Regions from separate parts of the Lysinibacillus sp. NPDC086135 genome, predicted to be linked through region 1. Evidence: predicted binding sites of a transcription regulator. Region 1 holds the regulator's gene; the other holds the start of a gene.
What was found. Region 1 encodes CtsR, which represses protease genes until heat stress. Its sites were predicted from a motif close to ATGGTCAATAAAGGTCAAACA; they were not measured.
Positions count from the first base shown of each region.

Region 1 (15,288 bases):
GTGTATTTCTTTATTTTTTTATAGGCATTATAGACGACCGTCGATTAAAAGTCATGAAATAGACTATTAAAAAGGTAATAGGTAAATTGAATTTGAAATAGGAAACCTGTAAAATACGAACTGTTTAGATTGAACGTAACAATAGTTTTGAGGAGGTTTACATGGAAAAGAAGCGTTTCAAATTTGTTATTCCGGTTATGGTAATTGTAGCGATTGGCTCGGTTTACATGTTAAGAAACTACTATGCTGAAGTACCAGACTTAGATCAACTATTAATTACTATCTGTGCACCATTAGTATCTGGGGTACTCGCTTACTTTTTATTTCCACAGCAAGGCGAAGATAAAATTGATGATCGTGGTCCTTACTGACAGTGGAAAGGCACCTTAGAAAAATCTTAGGTGCCTTTAGTATGTTGTCCGAGTAAATGCTTTGCGCGGGCTCTTCTCGTCATCGATGACGATGGTCCCGAAGGAATTAAGGTTTAAATAATTTGAACCAGCCTTTAAGCTTAAAGACTGCCAGCATAAATAAAGCGATAAAAATCATAATTCCGAGTACGATAAAGTAGCTAAATCTCCCGTGTAGCTCTGGCATATATTCGAAATTCATTCCATAAACACCGGCAATAAATGTTAGCGGAATAAAGATTGTTGAAACAATTGTTAAGGTCATCATAATGCCATTCATGCGACTAGAGCTCATCGCCATATAGCTATCACGCATATCTGCAGTGAGCTCACGGTTGGATTCGATCATTTCGGTGAGTTTAAGCAGATGATCGTAAATATCTCCGAAATAAGCTCGTTCTGATTTTTTTAGTGAAAATCGGTAAGAGTTAAGGATACGATATAATAGATCACGCATTGGTAATATGGTGCGACGTAGATCAAGCAAATCACTACGGAATTCAAACACAATTTTCATAGCGTTGGGGTTACTTTGATAGGTAAGCTCATCTTCTAGTGCATTTAAATGATCCTCAATCTTATAGACAAGTGGGAAATAGTTATCAACGATTTTATCGATTACCTGGTATGTTAAATATATTGTGCCACGTTCCCAATTCTTTGGCTGTTTTTCTAACATCATTTGTACTCGATCTATCTCCGGTGCTGAATTTTTATGAAATGTGACAATAAATTTATTAGAAACAAAAATGTTTACTTCTTCAGCTGTTAATTCTTCGTTAACTCTTTGGATAACAAAGAAATGGAAATCATCATAAAAATCGAGCTTTGGCCGCTGTAAACGCATTAAACAATCTTCTATAGCAAGTGGGTGAAAATGGAAAAATGTATCTAACAGTAGTTCTTCCTCATCGGTCGGACAATTAAAATCGACCCAGTACCATTCAAATTCGTTTTTGTGTATATCTTCAAGCGGAAAATCCTTTATAAGCTTTTGGTCTTTTGTAATGCCAATTGTACGTATCACAGCATTCACCTCAATTCTGTTAATTATAACTTAACAGGTATATATCTTCACAACAAACTTTCTTTATAACATATCCAACCACCAAATAAAGTAGTCGCAAAGAATCTAGATGGTTTTGTAAAACCTGCCTGCTGTAATAGTGATAAAATGTCCTCTTCACGCATAAATGAAAGAGAACGTATGGATTTCTCCATTTCCGCTACTTCCGATGGTGTTAGCTTTGTATGCTGTAGCCAATAAGCACGCCATAAATCAAATTGTAGCTCAGTTTCTAAGGAACCTTGCTGCCCATATTTTGAGACCAGGACAAAGGGAGCACCAGGCTTTAAATTATTCGCTATTTCTTTTAATGTTGCAAGCTTCTCTTGATCATTTTGTATAAAGTGAAGTACTAATACACAGCTTGCTGCATCAAACTTCACTGCAGGTAACTGAGTATCCAGTATAGTTCCTTGATATAAAGAAATATTATTAGGTAGAGATTTTAAACGTTCACCAGCGATTTGTAGCATCGCTTCTGACGGATCTATACCAACAAATGACCAATGAGGACTTTTCTCAGCAAGCTGTAAAATCTCATTGCCGCTTCCGGAGCCAACTACTAAAAATTCAGCTGTTTCATGTAACGCAGATTGGTAAAAGGTTTGTGTCAAACGTAGCATTGCATCATAGCTAGGGAGCGTGCGACGAATACCTTTTTCGTATTCGTTTACAAGTTTGTTATTAAATTCCATCGGTTATCACATGCCTTTCAAAAAATTTTAAAATCAAATTTATATTTGAAACTATTTAAGGGATAGGTCCGTAAATAGTAGTACATAAAATAAAAAATTAAATGGAAGGATTGGTATAAATGGAAACTAAATGGTCTAAGGTAATCATACACGCAAGTGCGTTTTTTGCGCCATGGTTAGTACCGATTATATTTTTCTTAATTAGCTCAGATGAAGAGGTAAAAAGTATTTCCGTGCAAGCCTTATTGTTCCAAGTTGTGATGGGGGTATTAATTACAATTTCGGGGATTTTAAGCTTCCTACTTATTGGTATACCGTTCTTAATTGTTTTTGGTATCATGTATTTTATTGCGCCAATTATCGGTATTGTGAAGGCTCTATCTGATGAGCCTTGGCGTTATCCAATAGTTGGTCGATGGGTATAATTTTTATAGACGCAAGTATATGCTAGTTGCATATGCTTGCGTTTTTTCTATAGCTGAAAAGGGTACCTTATAACTAAGAAACTTATTTTTTAGCGGTTGTCCAAACATCCGCTGAAATAAGTTAAGCCTCTGGCGGATGTCAATCGCAAAGGAGGTTAATAAAGGATGTTAGCCTAAAATCATCGCTTCCATGCGATAACGGCTAACTGACCTGCATCAAGCTGCTGACGCTCGCTTTCGCGCAAAAAACATCCTGCTGGCCTAACCACAAAGCCGATTCCGGACGCAATTATTCCTCGGCATAGGCATAATTGATTTTTTCTAAGTGCGAATTAATTGCAATTATTTTCAAGCGTTTTGTATAATATACTCAAAGAAAGTCAAAGATAGTCAAAGTCAGTGAAGTAAGCGAGGTGTATTCCTAAAATGCGTAATATATCAGACATCATAGAAGGCTACTTAAAGCAAGTGCTTGAATTAGGTGGAGAAGGGCATATTGAAATAAAACGTAGTGAAATCGCAGATAAATTTCAATGCGTGCCCTCACAAATAAATTATGTAATCAATACTAGATTTACTGTCGAACGAGGTTACCTTGTTGAAAGCAAACGTGGTGGTGGTGGATACATTCGAATTTTACGTGTCCGCGCGAATTCACAAATTGATTTGATCGATGATGTCCTCGCGCAAATAGAAGGTGGGGCATCGCAAACAATGGCAGAAGATTTAGTGTATCGACTAATTGATGAGCAGGTAATTTCAAAGCGAGAAGCGAAATTAATGTTAGCAGCAGTTGATCGCTCAACTATTGATTTGCAACTCCCGTTACGGGATATCATTCGAGCAAGAATTTTACAAGCGATGCTAACAACGATTAAATATGAACGGCAAAAATAAAAGAGGTGATGGGAATGATATGCGAACATTGTAAGCAGCGTAATGCGACAGTTACCGTAACACAAGTTCAAAATGGTCAAAAAGTAGAGCATCATTATTGTGACGTCTGTGCCTCGCAGTTCCATCCATTTCATGCTGAATTTAAGCAGGAGCCAATATCTATTCAGCAGCTATTATCCAATTGGTTTGGCTCCCCTACATGGCAGCAACAACAAGCGGGTGAAAAACAGCAGGCACCACCACAACCGCAAACATGCCCACAATGTGGATTTACGTATAAACAATTTTTAAAAGAAGGTAAATTTGGATGCCCTAGCTGCTATGACACCTTTAGTGAACACTTACCGAAGCTCTTTAACCGTATACAGGCTGGTCCTCAACATATAGGAAAAATGCCCGGTGCCCGAAACAATGTCTATGTTATCAAAAAGCAAATTGAAGATATTCGTAAACGTATGAAGATTGCTGTAGATGAAGAACAATTTGAAGAGGCCGCAAAGCTTCGTGATGAAGCGAAGGAACTTGAGAAGCAGCTACAATTTGAAGGTGGTGATGTGTCGTGATGATTGAGTCATTTTTAGAGCGTGCTACACCGATATGGATGAGTGTAGAGGACGATTATTCAGATATTGTCATAAGTACACGCATTCGCCTTGCTCGAAATTTAGATGGTTATCGTTTTCCATTAGCCTTTACAGAGGATGAAGCATTACAGGTGGAACAGGCAGTTACACATGCAATCAAGGATAGTACAGAACTTCGAGAAAATTATTCATATTTTGCTATTAAAGACTTAACGTCTTTACAGCGTCAAATACTTGTGGAAAAGCACTTGATTAGTCCTCAGCTTGCAAAAAAAGAGCGAGTTGGCTCCATGCTCTTATCTGATGACGAATCAACTAGCATTATGGTGAACGAAGAAGACCATTTACGCATTCAATGTATGACAGCGAGTTTTCAACTTCAAAAGGCATACGAGCAAGCCAATAAAATTGATCGTACCTTAGAGAAAGCTTTGCCTTACGCATTTCGAGATACATTTGGTTATTTAACAAGTTGTCCAACAAATATTGGTACTGGTTTACGAGCATCTGTCATGATGCACCTGCCTGCCCTTACACTTACGGGTCAGATGAATCAAATCATTAATGCGATGACACGATTAGGAATGACGGTAAGAGGAATATATGGGGAGGGTAGTGAAAATATAGGGAATGTTTACCAAGTGTCAAATCAGATTACACTAGGGAAAACAGAGGATGATATTATAGCCGATATCCAAAGTGTCGCTGAAAAAATAATTCAAAAAGAACGACATGCAAGAGGTAAGTTAATGGAAAAAGCAGAGCTTGCCTTAGAAGACCGTGTATACCGCGCTTTAGGGACATTAACACATGCTCGAATTTTAACGAGTGAGGAAGCTGCTACCTGTCTTTCCAATGTTCGTTTAGGAGTAGATTTACGGTTAATTGAAGGTATTAAAGCGACTAAATTAAACGAATGCGTAGTTAGTATGCAACCTGGATTTTTACAGAATTACGCAGGTGACGTTTTGCCACCTACTGAGCGAGATCGCGTACGAGCGGAAATGCTTCGTGAGGCACTATCTCGAGAAAATATGAGTAAGCCTATTATTCGGAGAAAAGGAGAGGATTCATTTGATGTTTAATCGTTTTACACAACGCGCGCAAAAAGTATTACAGCTTGCACAAGAAGAGGCAATTCGTTGGAAACACGAATCAATTGGAACAGAGCATATTCTATTAGGGCTTATCCGTGAAGGTGGCGGTATTGCTGCAAAAGCATTAGAAGCCATTGATATTAGTCCTCAAATGATTGAATCAGGTATTGAAGAGCTTGTAGGGAAAGGTAAAGAAGATGTTGGTCCAATTGTCCACTACACACCTCGTGCTAAAAAGGTAATAGAACTATCAGTCGATGAATCACGTAAATTAGGTCATTCCTATATCGGCACAGAGCATTTACTATTAGCGCTTATTCGTGAAGGTGAAGGTATAGCGGCCCGTGTATTAAATAATGCTGGTGTCGGATTGAATAAGGCTCGTCAGCAAGTGCTATTGTTATTAGGCAATAACGATAATGCTCAATCTGGTCAACAAGCTGCACAGGCTGCCAATACACCTACATTAGATAGCCTTGCGCGTGATTTAACGCAAATTGCTCGTGAAGGCACTTTAGATCCAGTCATTGGTCGAAGCAAGGAAATTACACGTGTTATTGAGGTTCTGTCACGTCGTACAAAAAATAACCCTGTATTAATCGGGGAGCCAGGTGTTGGTAAAACAGCTATTGCTGAAGGCTTGGCACAGCAAATTATTAATAATGAAGTCCCAGAAATTCTTCGTGATAAACGTGTTATGACACTTGATATGGGGACAGTTGTTGCTGGAACAAAATATCGTGGTGAATTTGAGGACCGTTTGAAAAAGGTAATGGATGAAATTCGCCAAGCAGGAAATGTTATTTTATTCATCGATGAATTGCACACATTGATCGGTGCAGGTGGTGCAGAAGGTGCCATAGATGCATCAAATATTTTAAAACCATCTTTAGCACGTGGCGAGCTTCAATGTATTGGTGCAACGACACTAGATGAGTATCGCAAATATATTGAGAAGGATGCGGCATTAGAGCGTCGTTTCCAACCAATTCAAGTTGATGAACCAACTGTAGAAGAAGCGATTCAAATTATTCAAGGCTTACGCGATCGTTATGAAGCACATCACCGTGTGAAAATCACTGATGAAGCAATTGAAGCGGCAGCAAAAATGAGTGATCGATATATTTCTGATCGTTTCTTACCAGATAAGGCGATTGACTTAATCGATGAAGCCGGTTCTAAAGTCCGCTTACGTTCATTCGCAGTGCCACCAAACTTAAAGGCACTTGAAGATAAGCTTGAAAATGTGCGCTCTGAAAAGAATGCAGCTGTCTCAGGTCAAGAATTTGAAAAGGCAGCATCATTAAGAGATACAGAGCAAAAGCTAAAAGATGAAATCGAAACTACAAGAAAAAATTGGAAGGAAGAACAGGGTAAAGCCGAGTCAAAAGTGACAGTGGATGATGTAGCAGCGGTAGTATCTATGTGGACTGGAATTCCAGTTTCGAAAATTGCGTCAGAAGAATCTTCTAAGTTATTACAACTTGAAGAAGAGTTGCACAAACGGGTTGTAGGTCAAGGAGAAGCAGTAGAGGCAATTTCTCGCGCAATACGTCGTGCAAGAGCTGGTTTGAAAGATCCGAAACGACCAATTGGCTCATTTATTTTCTTAGGCCCTACAGGGGTTGGTAAAACAGAGCTTGCAAGAGCACTAGCTGAGGTTATGTTTGGCGATGAGGACGCAATGATTCGCGTTGATATGTCTGAGTACATGGAAAAACATTCGACTTCACGTTTAGTTGGTTCACCTCCAGGCTATGTAGGTTTTGATGATGGCGGTCAACTAACAGAAAAGGTTCGTCGTAAACCGTATTCAGTAGTATTACTAGATGAAATTGAGAAGGCTCATCCAGATGTTTTCAATATCTTACTTCAAGTACTTGAAGATGGCCGTTTAACAGATTCTAAGGGTCGAGTGGTCGATTTCCGCAATATCGTTGTTATTATGACATCAAACGTCGGTGCAGATGCTTTAAAATATCAGAAAAACCTTGGCTTTAATGTAGGTGGTACGGATACGAAGTATAAAGATATGAAGGGTACAATGCTCGAGGAATTGAAAAAAGCATTCCGTCCAGAGTTCTTAAACCGTATCGACGAAATGATTGTCTTCCACTCACTAGAAAAAGAACATTTAAAAGAAATCGTCGCAATGATGGCGAATGCTTTAACAAAACGTCTAAAAGAGCAAGACATTTCCTTAGAGTTAACGGATTCGGCACTCGAGAAAATTGCAGAGGAAGGCTACGATCCTCAATACGGTGCTCGCCCACTACGTCGTTCATTGCAAAAACAAGTAGAAGACCGTTTATCGGAAGAGCTGCTGAAAGGCAATGTAGAGAAGGGTAATCAAGTTATCATTGATTACGTGAATGAAGAGTTTGTTGTGAAGAAAAAAGAGGAAGTTTCTACTTCTAAATAATCTTCAACAGTGGGGGCTTTCGTCCTCCATCTGCCCATTAAATGTTTATTTGAAAAGAACAGCCAGGCTATAGTGCCAAGCTGTTCTTTTTTATCGTCATTTAGAAGAAGACTCCCACCTCTGAAGGTGGTGAGATGAATGCAAATGTGATTCCTTTTTAGAGGGTATTCAAACACCTACTGAAATAGAGGAACTCAGTCTAAGAGTACCACGTCCTGTGGCAACGACTGAGTGACCAACATCACGTTGGCCCAAAGCCCCCGGCGGATGTCACGGATTTTAAAAGGAATAAATTGTGCGGGCACAATTTAAAATCCGGACGAAATTACGCCAAGGCTTAAATTGATGTACAATATATATAAGAACAAATATTCGAGGTGGATGCATTTTGGCGAAGAAAAAAACAAAATTTGTATGCTCAAGCTGCGGCTATGAATCCGCAAAATGGATGGGAAGATGTCCAGGGTGTGGGGAATGGAATAAGATGGTTGAAGAGGTGGAGGTGGTCGCGAAAGGGCCACGTGGTGCATTCCAACATTCTGCTACGGTTACCCAAAAGGCTCTCCCTATTATGCAAATTGAAGCAGCTGAGGAATCACGAGTTGCAACAGAAATGGGTGAGCTTAACCGAGTGTTAGGTGGAGGCATCGTGCCGGGTTCTCTTGTATTAATTGGGGGAGATCCTGGGATTGGGAAGTCGACGTTGTTATTACAAGTATCTGCGTTGCTTTCGAATAAAGGGCATCGTGTGCTTTATATTTCTGGTGAGGAATCCATCCGTCAAACAAAGCTACGTGCAGAACGTTTAGGGGTGGTATCACAGGAGCTGTATATATATTCTGAGACGAATTTAGAGTTTTTAAATCAGACCATTGACGATGTGCAGCCAAAGTTTGTTATTGTCGATTCTATTCAAACTGTTTTTCATCCGGAGGTAACGAGTGCACCTGGTAGTGTATCACAAGTGCGTGAATGTACAGCAGAACTTATGCGAATTGCAAAAACAAAGGGAATTGCAATTTTCTTAGTTGGACATGTAACAAAAGAGGGACAAATTGCAGGGCCACGTATATTGGAGCATATGGTTGATACGGTATTGTATTTTGAAGGAGAACGACATCATAATCACCGTATTTTACGCAGCCAAAAAAACCGTTTTGGCTCTACGAATGAAATTGCTATCTTTGAAATGCTTCAGGGGGGCTTAAAGGAAGTGTTAAACCCGTCTGAGTTGTTCTTACAGGAGCGTTCACAGGGAGCGGCAGGGTCAACAATCGTAGCCTCAATGGAAGGTACACGGCCAATTCTAGTTGAAATTCAGTCACTTGTAACACCAACAAGTTTTAATTATCCAAAACGAATGGCAACAGGTGTCGATCAAAACCGTGTACAACTGCTTATGGCTGTTCTTGAAAAGAGAATGGGCCTCATGTTACAGGCTCAAGATGCATATATTAAAGTTGCTGGCGGCGTGAAACTTGATGAGCCTGCAATTGATTTAGCGGTGTTGACAAGCATCGTTTCAAGTTTTAAGGATCAAGCTGTCAGAGCAACGGACTGCTTGATTGGGGAAGTAGGTTTGACAGGCGAGGTGCGTCGTGTATCTCGTATTGAACAACGTGTGATTGAGGCAGCAAAGCTCGGATTTAAACGGGCCTTCATACCGGCTTCGAATATAGGTGGATGGGATTTCCCACAAGGTATTGAGATAGTTGGTGTGGAAACGATAAAGGATGCATTGAATGCTTGCTTTAGAGAGCTATAAAGAAGCTTGTGCATGTTGGACAATGTTCTGACATGCACTTTTAATTTATTTCAGCGGGTGTACAAACACCCGCTGAAGTAAATTAAAGCCTCCGGCGGATGTCACGGAAATCGGCAAGGAGTTCTTTGTGCATGCACAAAGCCGATTCCGGACGCAATTATGCCGAGGCATAATTGATTTGCAAGCTTTTGTAATTCATAGATAGAAGGTAGGAAACTCTAAGGGGGGAAACGGCGTCTAAGATAACGTCTGTGAAAAGGCTTCTTTAATGTCCAGCAGATGCTTAAGCATTTCTAATTTGAGTGTGAAGGATTTCAATAATTGATTTTCCTCTTTCATTAGAATCGAAATGGTCGATCACAAGAAGAGATATTAATGATACTTTGATGGGTTCATAAAAGATTTTCTACAGTAAACTATGTATAATTATATATTAAAAATGGGAGGTGACAGTTTATGAAAAAATTTGTTCAAATTGCTTTTTTACTGATTGGAGGAGCATTAGGCCTTGTTTTCTTACCGCCATTATACGAATTGCTTCATTTATCATCTAATCCTTGGCTTGATAATCCCTACGTATCAGTAGCTTTAGGAGCGCTTTTACTGTTTACACTATCGTTTGCCTTTTCAGATTACTTCGTAAGGCTTCTTAGTTGGATGGAAGAGGTGCTATTTAAAGTACCTGTTGGGGATTTATTATTTGGTACACTTGGCCTTATTATCGGACTAATCGTTGCTTATTTCTTAGGATTTGCAATTGATAGTATGGATTTACCGAAATTTACAAAGGTTTTACCAATAATACTGTCATTTGTGCTCGGCTATTTAGGGTTCCGTGTAGGCTTTAAAAAGCGAGATGAATTAATCCAGCTATTTACGTTACGTGGTAATAATGCGAAGAAAAAATTAACGGAAGGTGTAGAGCCTCAAGAAGCGCGAGGAAGCTATAAACTGTTAGATACTAGTGTTATTATTGATGGTCGTATTGCAGATATTTCTGAAACAGGCTTTATAGAAGGTACTCTAGTTGTACCTCAATTTGTCCTTACTGAGCTTCAGCATATTGCTGATTCTTCGGATACATTAAAGCGTACAAGAGGTCGCCGTGGCTTAGATATTTTGAAGAAATTACAAGATGAACGTATGACGAAGGTACAGATTACTGAAGAGGACTTTGAGGATGTGCAAGAGGTTGATTTAAAACTAGTACGCCTTGCAAAGAAAATGGGGCACGATACACAAATTGTTACGAACGACTTTAACCTGAACAAAGTTTGTGAGCTCCACCACGTTAAAGTGCTGAATATTAATGATTTAGCAAATGCAGTAAAGCCTGTCGTTATTCCAGGTGAGGATATGCAAGTGATGGTCATTAAAGATGGCAAAGAGCATAATCAAGGGGTTGCCTATTTAGATGACGGCACAATGATCGTTGTTGAAGGGGGACGTAGCTATATAGGACAGGCAATTACAGTAACCGTAACGAGTGTTCTTCAAACATCAGCGGGTCGTATGATTTTTGCTAAACCAAAGGATGACTAGGAAGTGGGAAATGTGCAATATGAAGTAGTGTTACCTGCTGCGGGAAGCGGAAAGCGAATGGGTGCAGGGCAAAATAAGTTGTTTTTAAATCTTTTAGAAAAACCAATCCTCATACACACACTAGAGGTTTTTGAACAGGATAGCCAGTGTACAGGTATTTGGCTTGCAGTGAAGCCGGAAGAGCGTATATTTATTCAAGAAATGCTAGAGAGGTATGGAATTACTAAAGTTAAAGGTTTACCTGATGGTGGTGCAGAACGACAGCATTCCGTCCATTCGTGCATGAAAGAAATGAAGCAGGTTGGTATTGTGCTTGTGCATGATGCTGCGCGTCCGTTTATTACGCATGATATTATTGCGAATCTTGTACAAAGTGCGTATAACTTTGGCGCTGCGATTGCGGGTGTTCGTGCGAAGGATACGATGAAAAAAGTGCGCGATGGTGTTATTGAAGAGACTATTGATCGAGAAAGCTTATGGATGATTCAAACCCCACAAGCATTTCAATTTGATTTGATTGTAGAGGCAGAGGATGTAGCTGAGAAGGTAGGCTTCCTTGGCACAGATGAAGCAATGCTTGTTGAGCGTCTCGGACATGAGGTGCATATTGTGGAAAGTAGCTACGAGAATGTAAAGATGACGACGCAAGAGGATTTAGTTTTCGGTGAAGCGATATTGCGTAAACGTGCTTTAAAAAAATTATAATAACAAACTAAAAATCTCATCAGCATTATAATTTGCTGATGAGATTTTACATTTTGCTATATTTTGATGTTAATTCACAGTACTGTTCACTACCGACTCAATTTCCTAGGAAATATGTTAAAATGTGAGGGTATAATATAGAGTAAATATATAAGTGAAGGAAGGTGAATGAGGCTGCCTTATAAGCTGAGTAGAAGCTTTTTAAGTCTGCATATTTTTTGAAGTGAATGAGCTTCAGTTGGTGGATTTTCCTGTTTTATTTATCTTATTAGACAGTTTCAAAATCATATGTTTCGAGTGGGACAAGGATTTGACGTGCATGCATTTGAAGAAGGACGTCCTTTAATTATTGGTGGTATAACAATTCCTCATGAAAAAGGGTTAGTAGGGCATTCCGACGCTGATGTTTTATTGCACACTGTAACAGATGCAGCGTTAGGGGCAATTGGTGAGGGAGATATCGGTCGTCATTTCCCAGATACAGATCCCGCGTTCAAGGATGCTGATTCAGCGAAATTATTAGAGTATATTTGGAATATTGTTGAGGATAAGGGCTATGTTCTAGGTAATGTGGATTGTACGATTATGGCACAGCGTCCGAAAATGGCGCCGTATATTCAACAAATGCAAAATCGTATTGCTGAATTGCTTCATGCAGAGCCTTCTCAAGTGAATGTAAAAGCAACAACAACTGAGCGTTTAGGTTTTACAGGTCGCGAGGAAGGGATTGCTGCGATGGCGACAATCCTATTGATTAAGAAATAAAAGCAGGCTCTAAAGCGCTTTTATTTCCTGTAACAGAGTGGTAAAATGAACAAAGTCAATTTTTTGATCGAAAATTTAGGAGGCTTTTAATTATGGCGAAAGAAGTTCGTGTTCGTTACGCGCCATCCCCTACTGGTTTCTTACATATCGGTGGAGCGCGTACAGCGTTATTTAACTATTTATATGCAAAACATCATAACGGTAAATTCATCGTACGTATTGAGGATACAGATATTGAGCGTAATGTAGAGGGCGGAGAAGCATCTCAGCTAGATAATTTAAAATGGTTAGGTATAGAGTATGATGAGTCGATCGATATTGGTGGACCATATGCACCTTACCGTCAAATGGAACGTCTTGATATTTATAAAGAACACGCTGAGAAGCTACTAGAGCAAGGTTTGGCTTACAAATGCTTCTGTTCTTCTGAGAAATTAGAAGCGTCTCGTGAAGAACAAAAAGCACGAGGTGTTGCAGCTCCAACTTATGATGGTACTTGTCGTCATTTATCAGCAGAGGAAGTTGCGGCTAAAGAAGCTGCTGGTGAACAATATACAATTCGTATGCGCGTACCTGAAAATGTAACATATAAATTTGAAGACTTAGTACGTGGACAAGTAGCGTTTGAGTCAAAAGATATTGGTGACTGGGTTCTTGTAAAAGCGAACGGTATCCCTACGTATAACTATGCGGTAGTGCTAGATGATCACTTTATGGAAATTTCGCATGTATTCCGTGGTGAAGAGCATTTATCGAATACACCAAAACAAATGATGATCTTTGATGCATTCGGCTGGGAATATCCACGCTTTGGTCATATGACATTAATCATTAATGAAAACCGCAAAAAATTATCAAAACGTGATGAATCCATTATTCAATTCGTCACACAATATAAAGATTTAGGCTACTTACCTGAAGCGATGTTCAACTTCTTCGCATTACTTGGTTGGTCTCCTGAAGGAGAAGAAGAGATTTTCTCAAAAGAGGAATTTATTAAAATCTTTGATGAAAAACGTCTTTCAAAATCACCATCTATGTTTGATAAACAAAAGCTTACTTGGATGAATAACCAATACATTAAAAAATTATCTTTAGAAGAAGTAGTGGTATTATCTTTACCGCACTTACAAAAAGCTGGTTTATTACCAGAAGAGTTAACAGAAGAAGAACGTGCATGGGCTACAGATTTAATCGCACTTTATCATGATCAAATGAGCTTTGGTGCTGAAATTGTAGAACTATCTCGCCTATTCTTTAACGATCATATTGAATATGATGAAGAAGCAAAAGCAGTTTTAGCAGGTGAGCAAGTACCTGAGGTAATGGCTGCATTTAAAGCACAACTTGAAGGTTTAGAAGAATTTACGCCTGAAGCTGTCAAAGCGGCTATTAAAGCTGTTCAAAAAGAAACAGGTCACAAAGGTAAAAATCTATTTATGCCAATCCGTGTCGTAACAACAGGTGAAACGCATGGTCCAGAACTACCTAACGCGATTTGCTTAATTGGCAAACAGAAAACAATTGGCCGTGTAGAAAAATTTGCACAATAAGTAGAAATTGATTGACAATTTATTAGTTCGTTGTAAAATGTATTTACATTGAGAAAGCGTTGATAAGGAGAAGTAAGTGGCGCATGCTCCAAAGAGAGGACCATCACCGGCTGCAAGTGGTCTGAGCCTAGGCAAAACTGAAATGCACCTTTGAGCATAAAGCTGAACAACTAGTAGGCTTTATCGATTCGTTCCCGTTACAGAACGTCCAGAGTGGAAGGCATACGCCTTCAATCAGAGTGGAACCGCGCAAATTTAGCGTCTCTGTCATTCCTTTTTGGGATGATAGGGGCGCTTTTTTATTTTCTGGACAGGTGACTTGAAGCGATGGATGCGCCGGATTCTACTTCACTGACTCTGCGGTGAGATCAACGTCAGCTATAATATTTCAATGGCCAGGGATGCAAGTGGTTGTGTGGAATTAAAGCAGATCAAAACGAAAAGGGGGAGCTTTTGTGTTTAAAAGAATGAAGGAAGATGTAGAAACAATTTTTGAGAATGATCCAGCGGCGCGTAGTGTATTCGAAGTTATATTAACATACTCAGGTTTGCACGCTACTTGGTCACATCGAGTTGCCCATTGGTTCTTTAAAAAGCGGTTTTATTTTATAGCCCGTGCCATTTCACAAATTAGTCGCTTCTTTACTGGAATTGAAATTCATCCTGGAGCGAAAATCGGTCGACGTTTCTTTATTGACCATGGGATGGGCGTTGTAATTGGTGAAACATGTGAGATTGGTGATAATGTAACGTTGTATCAAGGTGTAACTTTAGGTGGTACAGGAAAAGAAAAGGGGAAACGCCATCCGACGTTAGAGGATAATGTACTAGTTGCGACAGGTGCAAAAGTGTTAGGTTCTATTACAATTGGCGAAAATAGTAAAATTGGTGCAGGTTCAGTTGTCTTAAAAGAAGTGCCGCCAAATGCTACAGTTGTCGGCATTCCTGGTAAAATAGTGATTAAGGATGGAGTTCGTCTAGAGAAAAAACTAGACCACCAAAATATACCTGACCCTGTAGAAGAACGTTGTCAAGCTTTCGAGAAGCAGATTGCAGCATTGAATCAAGAAATCGAACGCTTACAAAAGGAGAGAGAAACACAATGAGTATTCAAATTTTCAACTCATTAACACGACAAAAGGAAACTTTCGTGCCGTTGGAAGAAGGCAAAGTAAAAATGTACGTTTGCGGTCCGACAGTTTATAACTACATTCATATTGGAAATTCACGTCCTGTAATTGTCTACGATACAGTACGTCGTTATTTCCAATACAAAGGCTATGATGTAAAATTTGTTTCAAATTTTACAGATGTGGACGACAAAATTATTAAGGCTGCAAATGAACTTGGAGAAGAAGTTCA
Region 1 covers NZ_JBIVCA010000011.1:115,349-130,636, forward strand. The annotation lists gene ACIPKN_RS15510 (hypothetical protein) at 162-371, shown strand; gene corA (magnesium/cobalt transporter CorA) at 478-1,437, opposite strand; gene ACIPKN_RS15520 (class I SAM-dependent methyltransferase) at 1,485-2,171, opposite strand; gene ACIPKN_RS15525 (magnetosome magnetite crystal formation protein family) at 2,291-2,596, shown strand; gene ACIPKN_RS15530 (CtsR family transcriptional regulator) at 3,023-3,493, shown strand; gene ACIPKN_RS15535 (UvrB/UvrC motif-containing protein) at 3,508-4,056, shown strand; gene mcsB (protein-arginine kinase McsB) at 4,053-5,162, shown strand; gene ACIPKN_RS15545 (ATP-dependent Clp protease ATP-binding subunit) at 5,152-7,596, shown strand; gene radA (DNA repair protein RadA) at 7,985-9,361, shown strand; gene ACIPKN_RS15555 (PIN/TRAM domain-containing protein) at 9,818-10,903, shown strand; gene ispD (2-C-methyl-D-erythritol 4-phosphate cytidylyltransferase) at 10,916-11,608, shown strand; gene ispF (2-C-methyl-D-erythritol 2,4-cyclodiphosphate synthase) at 11,897-12,373, shown strand; gene gltX (glutamate--tRNA ligase) at 12,466-13,926, shown strand; T-box leader at 13,977-14,195, shown strand; gene epsC (serine O-acetyltransferase EpsC) at 14,382-15,032, shown strand; gene cysS (cysteine--tRNA ligase) at 15,029-15,288, shown strand, end outside.

Region 2 (15,288 bases), on a different contig from region 1:
TTTTGCAATCAATCAATTATGTCTTTGGTGAGTTCACCTCATCTATACAGATGGAAGACGGTTATTGAACTAAATAAAAAACGCTGACGAAGAGTAGTACATTTGCATTTTACACGTTTAGAGAGTCTGTGGTTGCTGCAAACAGATCGTGTAAGCATTTGGAATGGACTTCCGAGTTAGCTTTGTGAACGGCTTAGTTTCCTTACCGAAGTCTATTAGCAGAGCTCGTCCCCTTCACGTTACGAAGTAGAGTGGCCTGTTTAGGCAAGCTGGGTGGTACCGCGGATTCAAACATCATTCGTCCCTTCATTAGAGAACTAATGAGGACGCATGATGTTTTTTTATTTCGGTTCATCACCAAGAATTGTGAATGACTTTTATTAAAACGTCTATTACGAAAAGTTGATTGTAGTGGAGACTGGGCGACTCCTTGGGGATTAGCGTCACAGATGAGACCCTGGAGCGAGCAGCGCGAGTGAAGCGGCTCATCGGACGCCCCCAGGAAAGCGCCCAGTCGGAACGGAAATCAACCACACGTTTTGGTGACGACTCTTCATTTTGTCGTTTATGTAAAAATAAGGGACTTGAATTCAAGGAGGAAATGACAATGACAACTATTTTTTCAGGCGTACAGCCAACAGGTATTGTAACTCTAGGGAATTATTTAGGTGCGTTTAAGCAATTCCCTGCATTACAAGATGAAGGTGATGCTGTTTATTGTATCGTCGATCAGCATGCAATAACAGTGGCACAAGATCCAAAGGAATTACGTCAAAATATTCGCAATCTAGCAGCTACGTATATCGCTACTGGCATCGATCCTAAAAAATCTACATTATTTATTCAATCAGAAGTGCCAGCACATGCACAGGCAGGCTGGATGCTACAATGTGTCGCATCGATTGGAGAGCTTGAACGTATGACACAGTTCAAGGATAAATCTCACGGTAAGGAAAGCGTATCTGCCGCTCTACTAACATATCCACCATTAATGGCGGCAGACATCCTTTTGTATAATACAAACATTGTCCCTGTCGGTGATGATCAAAAGCAGCATATAGAGCTTACTCGTGATCTAGCAGAGCGCTTTAACAAACGTTATGGTGACGTTTTAACGATTCCTGAAATTCAATTACCAAAAGCAGGGGCTCGTATCAAATCACTACAAGAACCAATTAAGAAAATGAGTAAATCTGATCCAAATACAAAAGCGACAATTAAGCTTTTAGATTCAGCGAAAGATATTGAGAAAAAAATTAAGTCGGCTGTTACTGACTCTGATGGTTTTGTGGCATTTGATGTGGAAAATAAACCTGGTGTTTCTAATTTACTAACAATCGAATCTGCGATTTCAGGCGTATCTATTGACGATCTTGTAAAAAAATACGAAGGCGTTGGCTATGGTGGTTTCAAACAAGGTGTGGCAGCAACGGTTATTGATCACCTAACACCAATTCAAGAGAAGTTCTATAATTTGGTAGAATCCTCAGAATTAGATATTATTTTAGATGCAGGTGCTGAAAAGGCAAATGCAATTGCAAGTGCTACATTAAAACGCATGGAAGAAGCAATGGGCCTTGGTCGTGCACGTCGCTAAAAAGAAGACTTTATCATAAAGATGATTGTAAGAGCTTGGCCAAAAAGAGAGTAACTTAAGAGTTACATCTTATCTTTTTCAATTATAGTTTTATCATAACCAAGATCAAGCACAACAGCGCATAACACAACGGCTGATCCAATGGCCATATAAAATGCTGATGTTTGTGCCATGAACTTAAAAACTACTAGCCAGGAATATCCGAGCGTCCGATAATTCAAATACAAAATGAGATTCCCTACTGAGAGAATCAATAAGCCATAGCTCATTAAAAATAAAAAGAGTCGGAACAAGATAAGGACATCCTTTCTATTTCTTCTTAATTATCATCTATTCACAAAACTATAAAAAAAGACGTCAGCCATGTAAATTAGGCTGACGTTTTTTTTGTTGATCATATCAAATAACGTAAGGTTCTTCTGGCAAAACGAGGGGTTGATTTCCGTTCCGGCTAGGCGCTTTGTAGCTGCCGCTTCGCTTTCGCACAGAGCAAAGCTTCCTGGGGGCGTCCGATGAGCCCCAAGGGGTCGCCTAGCCTCCGCTCCAATCAACCACTTTACATAGCATGTATCTTTTGACATGACACTCTAATTTTTAATAATAAAAAAAGTAGGGATGATGAAATCCCCACTGATTATAGTTTTACTTAATTATTCCTCAATTTTTTTGAATAGTAGACTAGCGTTGTGTCCACCAAATCCAAGTGAGTTACTCATAGCATATTTAATCTCTGCTTTTCGAGCTTCATTCGGTACATAATCTAAATCACAATCTGGATCTGGATCTGTTAAATTAATAGTCGGTGGTAAAATGCCTTCTTTAAGTGCTAGCGCTGTGAAAATAGCTTCAACACCACCAGCTGCACCTAATAAGTGACCTGTCATTGATTTTGTAGAACTCATTGCAAGATTATAGGCATGTTCACCAAAGACTGTTTTTACTGCCTGTGTTTCAAATAAATCGTTATATGGTGTACTTGTTCCATGTGCGTTAATATAGTCTACTTGTGAAGCTTCTACGCCTCCATCAGTTAAAGCTTGCATCATTGCACGAGAAGCACCTTCTCCTTCTGGAGCTGGAGCGGTAATATGATGCGCATCCCCTGTTGCACCATAGCCAAGAACTTCTGCGTAGATTTTTGCACCGCGTGCTTTTGCGTGCTCGTACTCTTCCAAAATAACAATACCCGCACCTTCACCGATGATGAAACCATCGCGATTCTTATCGAATGGACGGCAAGCTGTTGCTGGATCTGTATTTAAAGATAATGCAGTATTTGCGCAGAAGCCTGCTACTGCCATCGTAACGATTGGCGACTCTGCACCACCAGAAATCATAACATCTGCGTCGCCACGCTCAATTACTTTAAAAGCATCCCCAATGGAGTTTGTACCTGAAGCACAAGCAGTTACTGAACAAGAATTAATGCCCTTTGCCCCAAAGTGTATCGACACTTGGCCTGAAGCCATATCTGGAATCATCATTGGAATAAAGAATGGACTTACACGTCTTGCTCCGCGCTCTTGGAATGTTAAAAATTGTTGTTCGTATGTTTCCATACCACCGATTCCAGAGCCAATCCAGACACCTGCTCGTGGTGCTAGTTCTTCATCGATTGTTAATTGTGCATCTTCCATCGCCATGATAGACGCTGCTAAGGCATACTGTGTAAAGCGATCCATTTTACGAGCTTCCTTACGTTCAATATACTTTTCAATATTGAAGTCTTTCACTTCAGCGGCTATTTTCGCTGCGAAAAGATCTTTATTTAAACGTGTTAACTCGCCAACGCCAGATTTTCCTGCTTTAATGTTAGTCCATGTTTCTTCGATGCTATTCCCTAGTGGTGTAACTGCGCCAATTCCTGTAATTACTACTCGTCGTTTACTCATTGTCTTACTCCCCTCAAGCATTTTTCGTTTTTTATTTTCCCCATCTAATTGTAACGGCACCCCATGTTAAGCCACCGCCAAATCCAACAAGTACTAATAAATCATCATCTTTAATCTTACCTGCCTCAAGCTCATCTACCAAGGAAATACCAATAGACGCTGCCGATGTATTACCATATTTATGAATCGTTTTCGACATTTTTTCCGGTGGTAGTTCTAGACGCTCACGAGCAGATTCCATAATTCGAATATTCGCCTGATGCGGCACTAAAAAATCTACGTCGTCTTTTGTTAAACCTGCTTTTTCTAAAACGTTTACAGCAGATTCACCCATTTGACGAACTGCAAACTTAAATACTTCACGGCCATTCATAGCGATTGTATCCTGCTGTGTTAAATACAAATTCTTTCCACCTGTACCGTCAGCTCCAAGCTCAAATGATAAAATACCTCTACCTTCTGATACTGGACCAACAATTGCTGCACTTGCACCGTCACCGAATAACACAGCGGTATTTCGGTCTTCCCAATCAAGTACCTTCGACAGCTTTTCAACACCTACTACTAAGACATATTTATAAGCATTTGATTCTACAAATTGCTTTGCTGTCACTAAACTATATATAAACCCTGCACAAGCAGCTGCTTGGTCCATCGCAGCTGCATTGACTGCTCCAATTTGCTCCTGAACCATACATGCTACACTTGGAAAATTTTGATCTTGTGTTACTGTTGCTACAAGTATTAAGCCTATTTCCTCTGGTGTAATACCTGCTTTTGCAATAGCCTCTTTTGCAGCAGCTACTGCTAAATCTGAAGTTTCTTGGTCATCTGCTGCAAAACGGCGTTCTTCAATCCCTGTGCGAGTTCGAATCCATTCATCCGAAGTGTCCATCATTTTTTCTAAATCAAAATTTGTAACGACCTTCTCCGGAACGTATTTGCCAATTCCTATAATACCAGCGTTCATTTAGCAACCCCTCTGCTTTCTTACTATCAATTATTAGTAACTGGTCTTAATTATAACTCATAACGAAGGAGAGGTGCAAGATGAATTAAATTTAACGTTCCTCATTACTAACGTGGGGTTGATTTCCGTTCCGACTTGGGGCATCCGATAAATCCTAAGGAATCACCCATCTGGAACGTAAATCAACTTATATACATTGCATACGATTTAACAAATGTCATCTCCAACTTTTAGAGCTGATGCAAGAAAAAGCAAACTTTTGGGGATAAGTGAAGCTGAAAAATTTAAAAATGGCGGTTAATGAAAAAAAGCTGCAATAAATCTGCAGCTTTAGCTTTGTTCATATATAAATTATCAACAACGTAAAAGTCGATATCGTAAAAAGATGAAAGGTGGCTCTCGCATGAATCTGCGTATGTCCAATCTATTCTCTAATAGGTCGTTAAGGATCATATTCTCTTTGGAACATTTAATGCTCTGAAGAAATCGCTTGATGTGTTGCAGTACAGAAGGTTTCAAACGACGTGTTGTACATTTCTTTTTGTTAGGTTTGCTACCGTAGTTGTATCAACGTTATGGCTGACGCTTTAATGGTCTGGTGTTGCGGTGGTGCTTTCGGTTCAATAAACAACGTTGAGTAATACGCATCCGCAATGGTAATTAAGTAAATCACAAAAAGTAATTGTTTCATTCAATGGTTCAAAATTTCATTTCTCCCTTTTTTCAGTTCTATCAATTCGAATTGTCTAGTTATAATACGAATGATATGTAAAAAAGTTTCAAATCAAAAATGACCAACGCACAGATGACCCAATTCGGTATGAGATACGTTAGAACTCAACATTAGTTTGAATAAAAGATAACCATATGCTAGCCCTTTTCACCATAAAATAAAATTGCAGTGAGTATGAACTCTAATACTACAACCTTTTCTTCACTAGTTCTTTTTCTCTATAACTTCTTCACTCATTAAAACAATGATAATAATTATACATGCCAACAATAACGAAAAAATCATGTTCTACATTAAAGTAGAATCAACGAAAAGATACACTTCGTGAAACTGGAAATCGAAAGGTGACATGAACCAATCGATTATTTTTCCAAATTCAAACAACCACGACTCTCTAGCAATCAGCATTTACGACGTCTTCGAATTTCGCTGATACCAATGAAATTGCACGAAAGTACAAAAGTAGGATTATCGTTGTGACAATTTCGCCATGTTTCACAGAAAAGGTTTTTTTTTTTTCGATTTATGTTATGATATGATAATGATATAAAAAAGTTCGGTTGAGGTGAAATTAATGCGATATATCGTAACATTCATATGGTCATTCCTACTAGTTTCAATGTTAAACTACGTAGTAGGCTCTGTACTTGGTGCAGATTTTGATATCAACACTGCTATTGTTACATCAGTTGTATTTACAATTCTTATTTTCATTATCGGTGCAATTATTCCAAATGAGTCAACTCCAGAAGCTGCAGACAATCATTAATTCAACTAGAAAAAACCTGTTTCGCTCAATGCGAAACAGGTTTTTTCGTTATTTTTCAACGATACATTGACCATTATGCATCTTAATTTGCAATGTTTCTCCTGGTAATACTTCACCTCGAAGCAACTCTTTCGCAACCGCTGTTTCAATATATCGTTGCACGAAGCGTTTTAATGGTCTTGCGCCGAACTGAGCATCTGCTCCTTGTTCTACAACCCAATCAACGACGTTTTGTTCTACTTGTAAAGTAATGTCTTGCTCTGCAACTCGTTTGACAAGCTGTTCGATATATTTCCATGCAATAGCTGTAAAATGCTCATCCGATAGTGCATGGAACATAATAATATCATCCATACGATTTAATAGCTCTGGTTTAAAGTGTTGACGTAGTGCAGCCATCACTAAATCCTCAACTGCAACATCGTCTTCCTTCGCTTCCATTAAATAGCTTGAGCCAATGTTAGAAGTTAAAATGACCACTGCGTTCGTAAAGTTGACCATACGACCTTGGCTATCCGTAATGCGTCCATCATCTAATATTTGCAGTAAAATATTTGCAACATCAGGGTGGGCTTTTTCAATTTCATCTAATAACACTACTGAATATGGATTTCGGCGAACAGCTTCTGTTAATTGACCACCTTCTTCATAGCCAATATAGCCTGGAGGTGCCCCTACAAGACGTGATACACTATGTTTTTCCATATATTCACTCATATCAATGCGAATAAAATGATCCTCAGAATCAAACAGCTGTGCCGCTAGTGCCTTCGCAAGCTCTGTTTTACCAACACCTGTTGGCCCTAAGAATAAAAAGCTACCAATTGGTCGATACGGGTCTTTAATACCAGCTCTAGCACGCCATACCGCTTCTGTAACAAGTTGTACAGCATTATCTTGTCCGACTACACGCTCATGCAATGTATCTTTTAAGCGCAATAATTTTTCACGCTCACCTTCTACTAATTTCGTCACCGGTATCCCTGTCCATCGTGAAACGATAGATGCAATTTCATCAGCTGTTACCTCTTCACGTAAAATACGTGATTCTGTACCATTCTCAAATTGTTTTTCCATCTCTTGAATTTCCTTTTCAAGCGTAGGAATTTTCCCATGACGTAGTTCGGCTGCTTTATTTAAATCATATTTACTTTCTGCTTCATCTAAATCACGGCGGTATTTATCAAGTTCTTCACGTTTTTTCTGAATGCCATGTAACACTTCTTTTTCGGTTTCCCATTGTTTCAGCATGCCCTCAGAAGATTCTTTCAGCTTTTTTAATTCCTCACTGAGTTGCTCTAATCGCTTTTTACTCGCCTCGTCCTTTTCTTTACGTAGTGCTTGTTCCTCAATCTCAAGCTGCATAATACGGCGTTTTACTGCATCCAATTCCTGTGGCATGGAATCAATTTCTGTTCGAATCATCGCACATGCTTCATCGATTAAATCGATAGCCTTATCTGGCAGGAAACGCTCTGTAATATAGCGATCTGAAAGGCCTGCTGCTGCTACAATCGCACGGTCATGAATGCGTACTGCATGATGTAATTCAAAGCGCTCTTTCAAGCCGCGTAAAATGGAAACGGTATCTTCAATAGATGGCTCACGTACAAGTACTTGTTGGAAACGACGCTCTAAAGCAGGATCCTTTTCAATATACATACGGTATTCATCTAATGTTGTAGCCCCGATACAATGTAGCTCACCTCGTGCAAGCATTGGCTTCAGCATATTCCCAGCGTCCATCGCACCATCCGTTTTACCTGCACCAACAATCGTATGAATTTCATCTATAAATAAAATGATGCGCCCCTCTGAGTCTTTTACCTCTTTTAAAACACCTTTTAAGCGCTCTTCAAATTGTCCACGATAACTAGCACCTGCTATCAAAGCACTCATATCTAACTCATACAGTATGCAATCCTTTAACCCCTCAGGCACATCGCCCTTTACGATACGTTGGGCTAACCCTTCTACAATTGCTGTTTTACCAACCCCCGGCTCACCTATTAAAACAGGATTATTTTTCGTTTTACGTGTTAAAATACGAATAACATTCCGAATTTCTTCATCACGGCCGATTACCGGGTCCATTTTTCCATTTTTTACTTCTTCAATTAAATTACGTCCAAATTGTTCTAATGGTTTTTTGTCATTAGTTTGTTGAAATTGCATATTTAGCACTCCTTTTCAATAATGTTAAGCGGAATCCCGTTCGCCACTCTGTTTCACAAAAATGTTTGACCTTTTTTGACTAACTTTATTTTACAACACACGACAAACCTCCGCAAAGAATTAGCCCTAAAATTTATCCCCTTATAACTGGAAAATTACGTTATAATAAAGTATGTTTCTTAGATTTAGTATCAAAATTGCTCACCATCCTTTTGTAAGAATTGACAATTTTTCACAAAAAGAAAGCGATGTGTTGGAAATATGGTTATAATGGATAATATACAAGAAAAATTTCACGATCTTTTTCAAAAGCACGGTGTTTTTATTAAAGTAAATAAGGATAGTAAAATTTTTTTAGAGGGCGAACGTGCGCAAGAAATTTATTATATAAAAACAGGAGCTATCTCGATTAGCCAGGAAACGGAGAATGGGAAGGAATTAACCATTCGTATTTGTGGTCCTGATAGTATTATTGGAGAAGGCTCATTATTTTGTAACCTTACGTATAATTCTATGACTGCTAAAGTTTTAGAACCCTCTAGTTTATATGTTCTAAGCCGTGAATCATTGGAACTTTTACTAGTAGAACAACCTAATTTAATGGTGGAATATATGAAGTGGTTGCAAACAGAAAATTTAAAGCATCAAAGTCGTTTGCGCGATCTAGTTTTAAATGGTAAAAAGGGCGCTTTATTTTCAACACTCATCCGTCTTTCGAATACTTATGGTAAGTCTTTAGAAAATGACACAATTTATATTGACATCCCATTAACAAATACAGAAATCGCTAATTTATGTGCAACGAGTCGAGAGATGATTAATCGCATGCTTAATGACTTAAAGAAGCACAATATCGTCTCCTTCGAAAAAGGTTATATAACTATTCACGATCTACAATTTTTAAAGGATGAAATTGCCTGTGAAAATTGTCCGTTACAAATATGTCGTATTGATTAATACACTTACATACGAAATCCCCGCCTACCGTAATAAGCGGGGATTTTGTGCTATTAAAGCGTGGCTCCAGCAAAGCGAGGGGTTGATTTCCGTTCCGGCTGGGCGCTTTCCTGGGGGCGTCCGATGAGCCGCTTCACTCGCGTTGCTCGCTCCAGGGTCTCGGGCCAACACGATGTTGGTCACGAAGGCGTTATCACAGGATGTGATGCTTTTAGCCTTCGTTCCTCTATTGCTGATCCCTGAGGAGTCGCCCAGCCTCCACTACAATCAACCACATCTCATAGCGTATGTTACTAAATTTCATAGTGATAAAACAATAAACTATAACAATAATGTTTTTCTGTGCGAAAGCGTAGTATCCGCAACACCAGATGTACAATAGTGTCATTATTATAAGTTTCTTCTGTTTGGTGAGTAGCTCGGAACAGAAACAGCAAAAATCCCTGCTTACTGTTATAAGCAGGGATTTTTTATCGTGCTTTAAGTGGACTTAGCGTACACCTAATGCCATTTTTGCATAGCGTGACATTTTATCTTTTGACCAAGGTGGATTCCATACAATGTTGACATTTGTACTTTTTACCTCTGGAAGCTCACCTAAAGCTGTATTCACTTGATCAACAATAACAGGTCCAAGCGGGCAACCCATAGAAGTTAATGTCATTGTAACAGTTGCTACACCTTCTTCATCTAACTCTACATCATATACTAAACCTAAGTTGACGATATCAATACCAAGCTCAGGGTCAATTACATTTTCTAATGCACCGAACATGCTGTCTTTCATATCTTGATCCATCTGTATTTCTCCTTCCGTCACAGTGTTAACTTAATCATAGCAGATGTATCTTATTATGCCAAATGCTGTGCAAGCCATTCAGTTGCTGCTAACATACCGTCTCGAGACACAGCATGGCCCGCTCTTTTATTTGCTAAGAATTTTAAGTCTTCTGGATTTTTTTCATAGTATTTGCGTAAAGATAAATAAAAATTATACGTTTCATTAAAAGGAACGGTTTTATCTAATTCCCCATGCCAAAATAACACAGGTCTTCCTGCGAATTTTTCTGGTGTTAGACTGACATCATATTTAGCAAGAAGCTCATTCGTTTGTTGTACTTCTTCTTCGGACATTGGCCAATTCACACCGCTTTTAGCGAATTGCTGTAATTGATACTCCGCTAATTTAAGAAATCCTGGCGCACCCATACATACTGCTGCTGTATTAATCCAGTCATAACGCTTTAAACAGCCTGATGTTACAATTCCACCCATCGATGTACCAGCAACGCCAATTTTATCATTCAATAATAATTTTTTATTCTTTAATTCATTATATAATTGTTCAACTTCATGAATAGAATTTAAAACGATATCCCAAAAATGTAAGCTCATTTTCATCTCAGATAGACCTTCACTACGGTCGCCATGTAATTTTGCATCTGGTAATAGGACACGCACCCCCCTGCCTACTAATTGGTATGCATAATGTAAGTTATGTTCTTTTGCACTCATAAAGCCATGTAAAAAAACCACAACCGGGGTTTCTTCATTCATATTTTCCGTATGTATATGTAATAAAGGAATATTTCCCCACAATTCTTTTTCAACAATCATCTTTGTCACTCCCAATTTTTGTCTCATCTTTATGTTAGCAAACTTTTCTCACTGTGACAAAATTTTGACGAATGGTTTACAAAGAGATACTATTCAAATTATATGAAAGGGGCAATAAGCTATGAAACCGCATTTAATCGTTTTGGACTTAGATGGTACGTTATTAACAGACCAACAACAAATTTCAGCAAAAACTAAAAAAACATTATTGCAGGCAAAAGAACATGGCCATCAAGTGATGATTGCTACAGGTCGTCCTTATCGTGCGAGTGATATTTACTATCACGAGCTTGGCCTTACAACGCCCATCGTGAATTTTAATGGTGCTTACGTCCACCACCCAAAAAATGCTGCTTGGCAAACTATGCATACTCCTATTGATTTAGGCGTAGTGCATGATGTCGTCGATTCCATCAATAGCTATGAATACGAAAATATCATTGCTGAGATTAAGGACGATATTTATGTGCATACAGAAGATGAACGGATATTAAATATTTTTAATATGGGGAATCCAAAAATTACTCTTGGAGATCTCTATACTCATTTACTTGATGACCCAACTAGTTTACTAATTCAAGCGAATGAAGTAAATTCCATGATTATTCGTGATCATTTACAGGCTGTTCATGCAGAGGTTATTGAACATCGCCGTTGGGGTGCACCACTTCACATTATTGAGATTGTTCACCGTGGCTTAAATAAAGCAGTAGGAATCGCTCATGTAGCAAAAGATTTAGGAATCCCACGCGAGCGTATTATTGCATTCGGTGATGAAGATAACGATTTAGAAATGATCGATTATGCAGGTATCGGTGTAGCAATGGGCAACGGTATTCCTTCTTTAAAAAATATTGCCAATGAAATTACTACAACCAATAATGACGATGGCATCGCTAAAATACTCATCGATCGCTTGAAATTAACCTAGTTAAGTAGTAATTTGAACATAAATACCCCATTTTTTTCTGTTTAACTTTATTCAAGAGTACTCTTTATTCGATGGGTACTTATTGAATAAAGTTAAACATCCTAGGTTGCAATTATATTGAAACTCGATATGATAATATATCTATATAATATTTCATTCGAAATAGTTTTGAGAAACATAGAGTGGAAAGTGAAAGCTCGACACTTGTTCACCTGTTATGTAGTATAGGTATTTGAAAACTTCTCATATAGAATATTAAATTAGGGGGACAAATGATGAAAATTTTTACTGATAGTGGATGCGATTTACCAAAGTCTTACTATGAAGAAAACAATGTTGAACTTCTTCCACTACGCGTGCAATTGAACAATAATGAATATGATGATGTCATTTCAATTGATTCCAAAGAAATTTACGATGCTATTCGTCAAGGTGCTCGCCCAAAAACATCCCAAGTATCACCAGAGATTTTTCTCAACCATTTCGAAAATCTAGCAAAGAATGAAGAGGAAGGGATTTATATTGCCTTTTCATCGGAATTATCAGGCACCTATAATACGGCGGTCATGATTCGCAATCAAGTGCAGGAGCAATATCCCTCCCTTAAATTAGCTATTATCGATTCTAAATGTGCTTCACTTGGTTTTGGCCTAGTAGTCGAAGAAACGGTTCGACTTCGAAATACAGGTGCTTCATTGGAAGAAATCGAAGCAAAAATCACAGCTCTTACCCCACAAATGGAACACTTATTTACGGTTGAGGATTTAGATTACCTTGCTAAAGGTGGGCGTGTATCAAAAGCAAGCGCATTTCTTGGAGGGCTCCTAAGCATTAAACCAATTTTAAATGTAGAGGACGGTAAGCTTGTGCCGATTGAAAAATCTCGCGGGCGCAAAAAAGCCATCGCTCGCATGTTAAATTTAATGCAAGAACGCGGCGATGATTTTTCTGATAAAATTGTTGGTATTAGTCATAGTGATGATGTGGACTTTGCCAACGAAGTAAAGGCTTCTATCCAAAAAAGATTTTCGCCAAAAGCCATTCAAGTAACAATGATTGGCTCAGCAATAGGCTCACACGTTGGACCAGGTACAATTGCTATTTTCTTTACGAATAAAAGCTATCAAGCTTAACAAAAACCCCCTCCGCACTTAAAAAGTGTTGAGGGGGTCTATCATTTTATCTTGTATTAACTACCTGTAAAATCATTAAGGGGTGAAGCACCCTTTATGATTGAGCATCTTGCTCATTACGACGTACTTTACCTCGTCTAATAATAACAACTACAAATCCTATGAATATAACCCATACTAATCCTAGTGCTACCATATAAGGTACATTTAATCCTTCATCATTTCTAACTTGATAAACCTCTACCATTTCACGATTTAAAATAACCGGATACACGTCTTTTTCATTTATACGAACTTTTTCTTGATGGATAATACCATTTAACATTTTACCTTCCCCAAGCTGAGCAGGTGTTAAATCAACGCGTTGTGTTTTACTAGTGTTGTTAACCATGATGACCCATTTTTCTTTATCGGATGTACGTGTAAATACAAGCAGGCCATTTTCATTGGTAATAACGTCAAAATCACCTTTGCGTAATGTCTCAGATTTATTACGTAACGATTGAACATTTTTAATATATTCGATTAATTCATCATCTGTTTTAAAGTTGAAAATTTGGTGCGTATCTGGCTTTGTTTCCCCGTTCATCGCAATTTCTGTACCATATTGCACAACTGGAATTCCTGGCATCATAAATAAAGCACCCATCGCCATTTTCAAACGCGTTGGTGGGAACATATTTTCTGTTGCAGAATCAAATGTGAAACGACGCGTTTCTAGGGAATCCACCATAATTTGAGTTGGCTTTTCACCCGTAAAAGGTTCCATCAACTTAGAAGAATCCATATCAACATTTTTAAATATATTACGATAAATATCAGCCGTAGCCGGTGAAATACTTGCATCAAAGTTTGCATCACTTTCTTCATTCGAAATCACATAGAGCGATTTTTTCGAATCTTTTACTGCTTTAATCACTTCATTGATAAATCCTGTATCGACACCAGCAATATTTGTTAAACGCACCCCACCAACATTATATGTAGAGACAAAATCTGTTGCTGATTTAATAAGTGCTTCTTGTACATCTTTGTTTGTTAAGTCCCACTGTACTTGTCCATTATTTGTTGAAGCAATCCAATCCTTTTTCGCTGGATCTTTTGCCCACTCATGATTCGGACTTACGTTGTTTAGCGGGAAATCAACCATGATCGATACATTTTTAGCTTTATAGGCCTCAATGACGCTTTGGAATTCCTCAGATGTACCAAAATGACGCTCAATTGTAGAGTAGCTCGTCGGCATCGATCCATCATATTTCTCAGTGGTAAAAATCGTACCAATAGAAACGATTGTAAAGCCCATCTCTCCGATAAATTTTAGTTTTTCCTGTAAGCCTACAAAATCGCCTCCTGCAAACTTAGTAGGGTCTTGCGTATTTGTATCAAAATCGTTAGTGCCCGAACCATTAAAGAAACGGTCAACGAGTAAATCATAGATGCTTTCTTCTGCAATCGTTCTTGTCGATGCTTCATCAGCATACGCAATTGGTGTAGCACTCACTAATGAAGTTGCTAGTAAAAGCGATGCAGCTGTCGCACTTATCCACTTCTTGAATTTCACATTTATTCCCTCTCTTTCAAACCAATCCATCGTCATTTTACCAAATAAAATAGTCACGTCGCTATCATTTAAAAATATTTTCCGAAAATGCAAAATTAATTACGACAAAAAGGTGTCAACTTTTACTATCAATTCATTCAGTGGCTCGGGCGGGGACCCGAGCAGTTTTTCGAGTTACCTGAGCACTTCTTCGGCTAACCCGATCAGTTTTCTTACCTACCCGAGCACTTCTCTGGCTAACCCGATCAGTCTTTTAAGCTACCTAAGCAATTTCATCTTCTCTCCAAAATAAAAAGCCGTGAAGCGAAATCTTCACGACCTTTCCAAATAATTATGCTAAGAAAGTTTGCCCCATTGGTAGTTTGAAGCCTAAATATAATGTAATGAATAAGAATACTGCAAATAAAATCCAAAACATACCTGTTGGTTTATTTTTCTTTTGACGAACTAATACCATTTCCATCATCCCAATAACTAAAATACCGCCTAGGAATTTAAAGCCGTAGAGCATACCCATATTATAATCCATGCCTTTAATGAATAGTGCCCCACCAGTAATGATAATTAAAATGTAGAATAAACGTAATGTCATATGTAAGCCTTTTGACTGCTTGCCCATTAATGCTGCAATTAAAAAGATTACGATTGCAACTACCCAAGTGGTAATATGCAAATGCGTTTGGCTAGTTAAGAAATTCATTATTTTCCCACCTCATATTCTTTTTTCTATCAAACTCTATCCTACCATGTGATGGAAAGGGTTTCAAACATTACAATAGTGTTCATGTAATATACAACAATTATGCCTCGGCATCATGGTTGCTGTCGCTACAGATAAACAATGCCGAAAAGGATAAAAATCCGCGGAGGTAAACTCACGCGGATTTGGAGTATTATTCAAAATGATTTACTAAAGTACCGATGCCCTGGATAGACACTTTCACAGTATC
Region 2 covers NZ_JBIVCA010000029.1:16,936-32,223, reverse strand. The annotation lists T-box leader at 75-309, shown strand; gene trpS (tryptophan--tRNA ligase) at 608-1,597, shown strand; gene fabF (beta-ketoacyl-ACP synthase II) at 2,248-3,489, opposite strand; gene ACIPKN_RS24975 (beta-ketoacyl-ACP synthase III) at 3,521-4,459, opposite strand; gene ACIPKN_RS24970 (YjzD family protein) at 5,767-5,961, shown strand; gene ACIPKN_RS24965 (ATP-dependent Clp protease ATP-binding subunit) at 6,010-8,136, opposite strand; gene ACIPKN_RS24960 (Crp/Fnr family transcriptional regulator) at 8,407-9,093, shown strand; gene ACIPKN_RS24955 (metal-sulfur cluster assembly factor) at 9,584-9,892, opposite strand; gene ACIPKN_RS24950 (prolyl oligopeptidase family serine peptidase) at 9,946-10,710, opposite strand; gene ACIPKN_RS24945 (Cof-type HAD-IIB family hydrolase) at 10,832-11,641, shown strand; gene ACIPKN_RS24940 (DegV family protein) at 11,917-12,774, shown strand; gene ACIPKN_RS24935 (alpha-amylase family glycosyl hydrolase) at 12,869-14,338, opposite strand; gene ACIPKN_RS24930 (YisL family protein) at 14,670-15,038, opposite strand; gene ACIPKN_RS24925 (fumarylacetoacetate hydrolase family protein) at 15,232-15,288, opposite strand, start outside.
Region 2: a site for CtsR is predicted at 8,199-8,219, ahead of ACIPKN_RS24965 (ATP-dependent Clp protease ATP-binding subunit). Genes of this name have one in related genera too.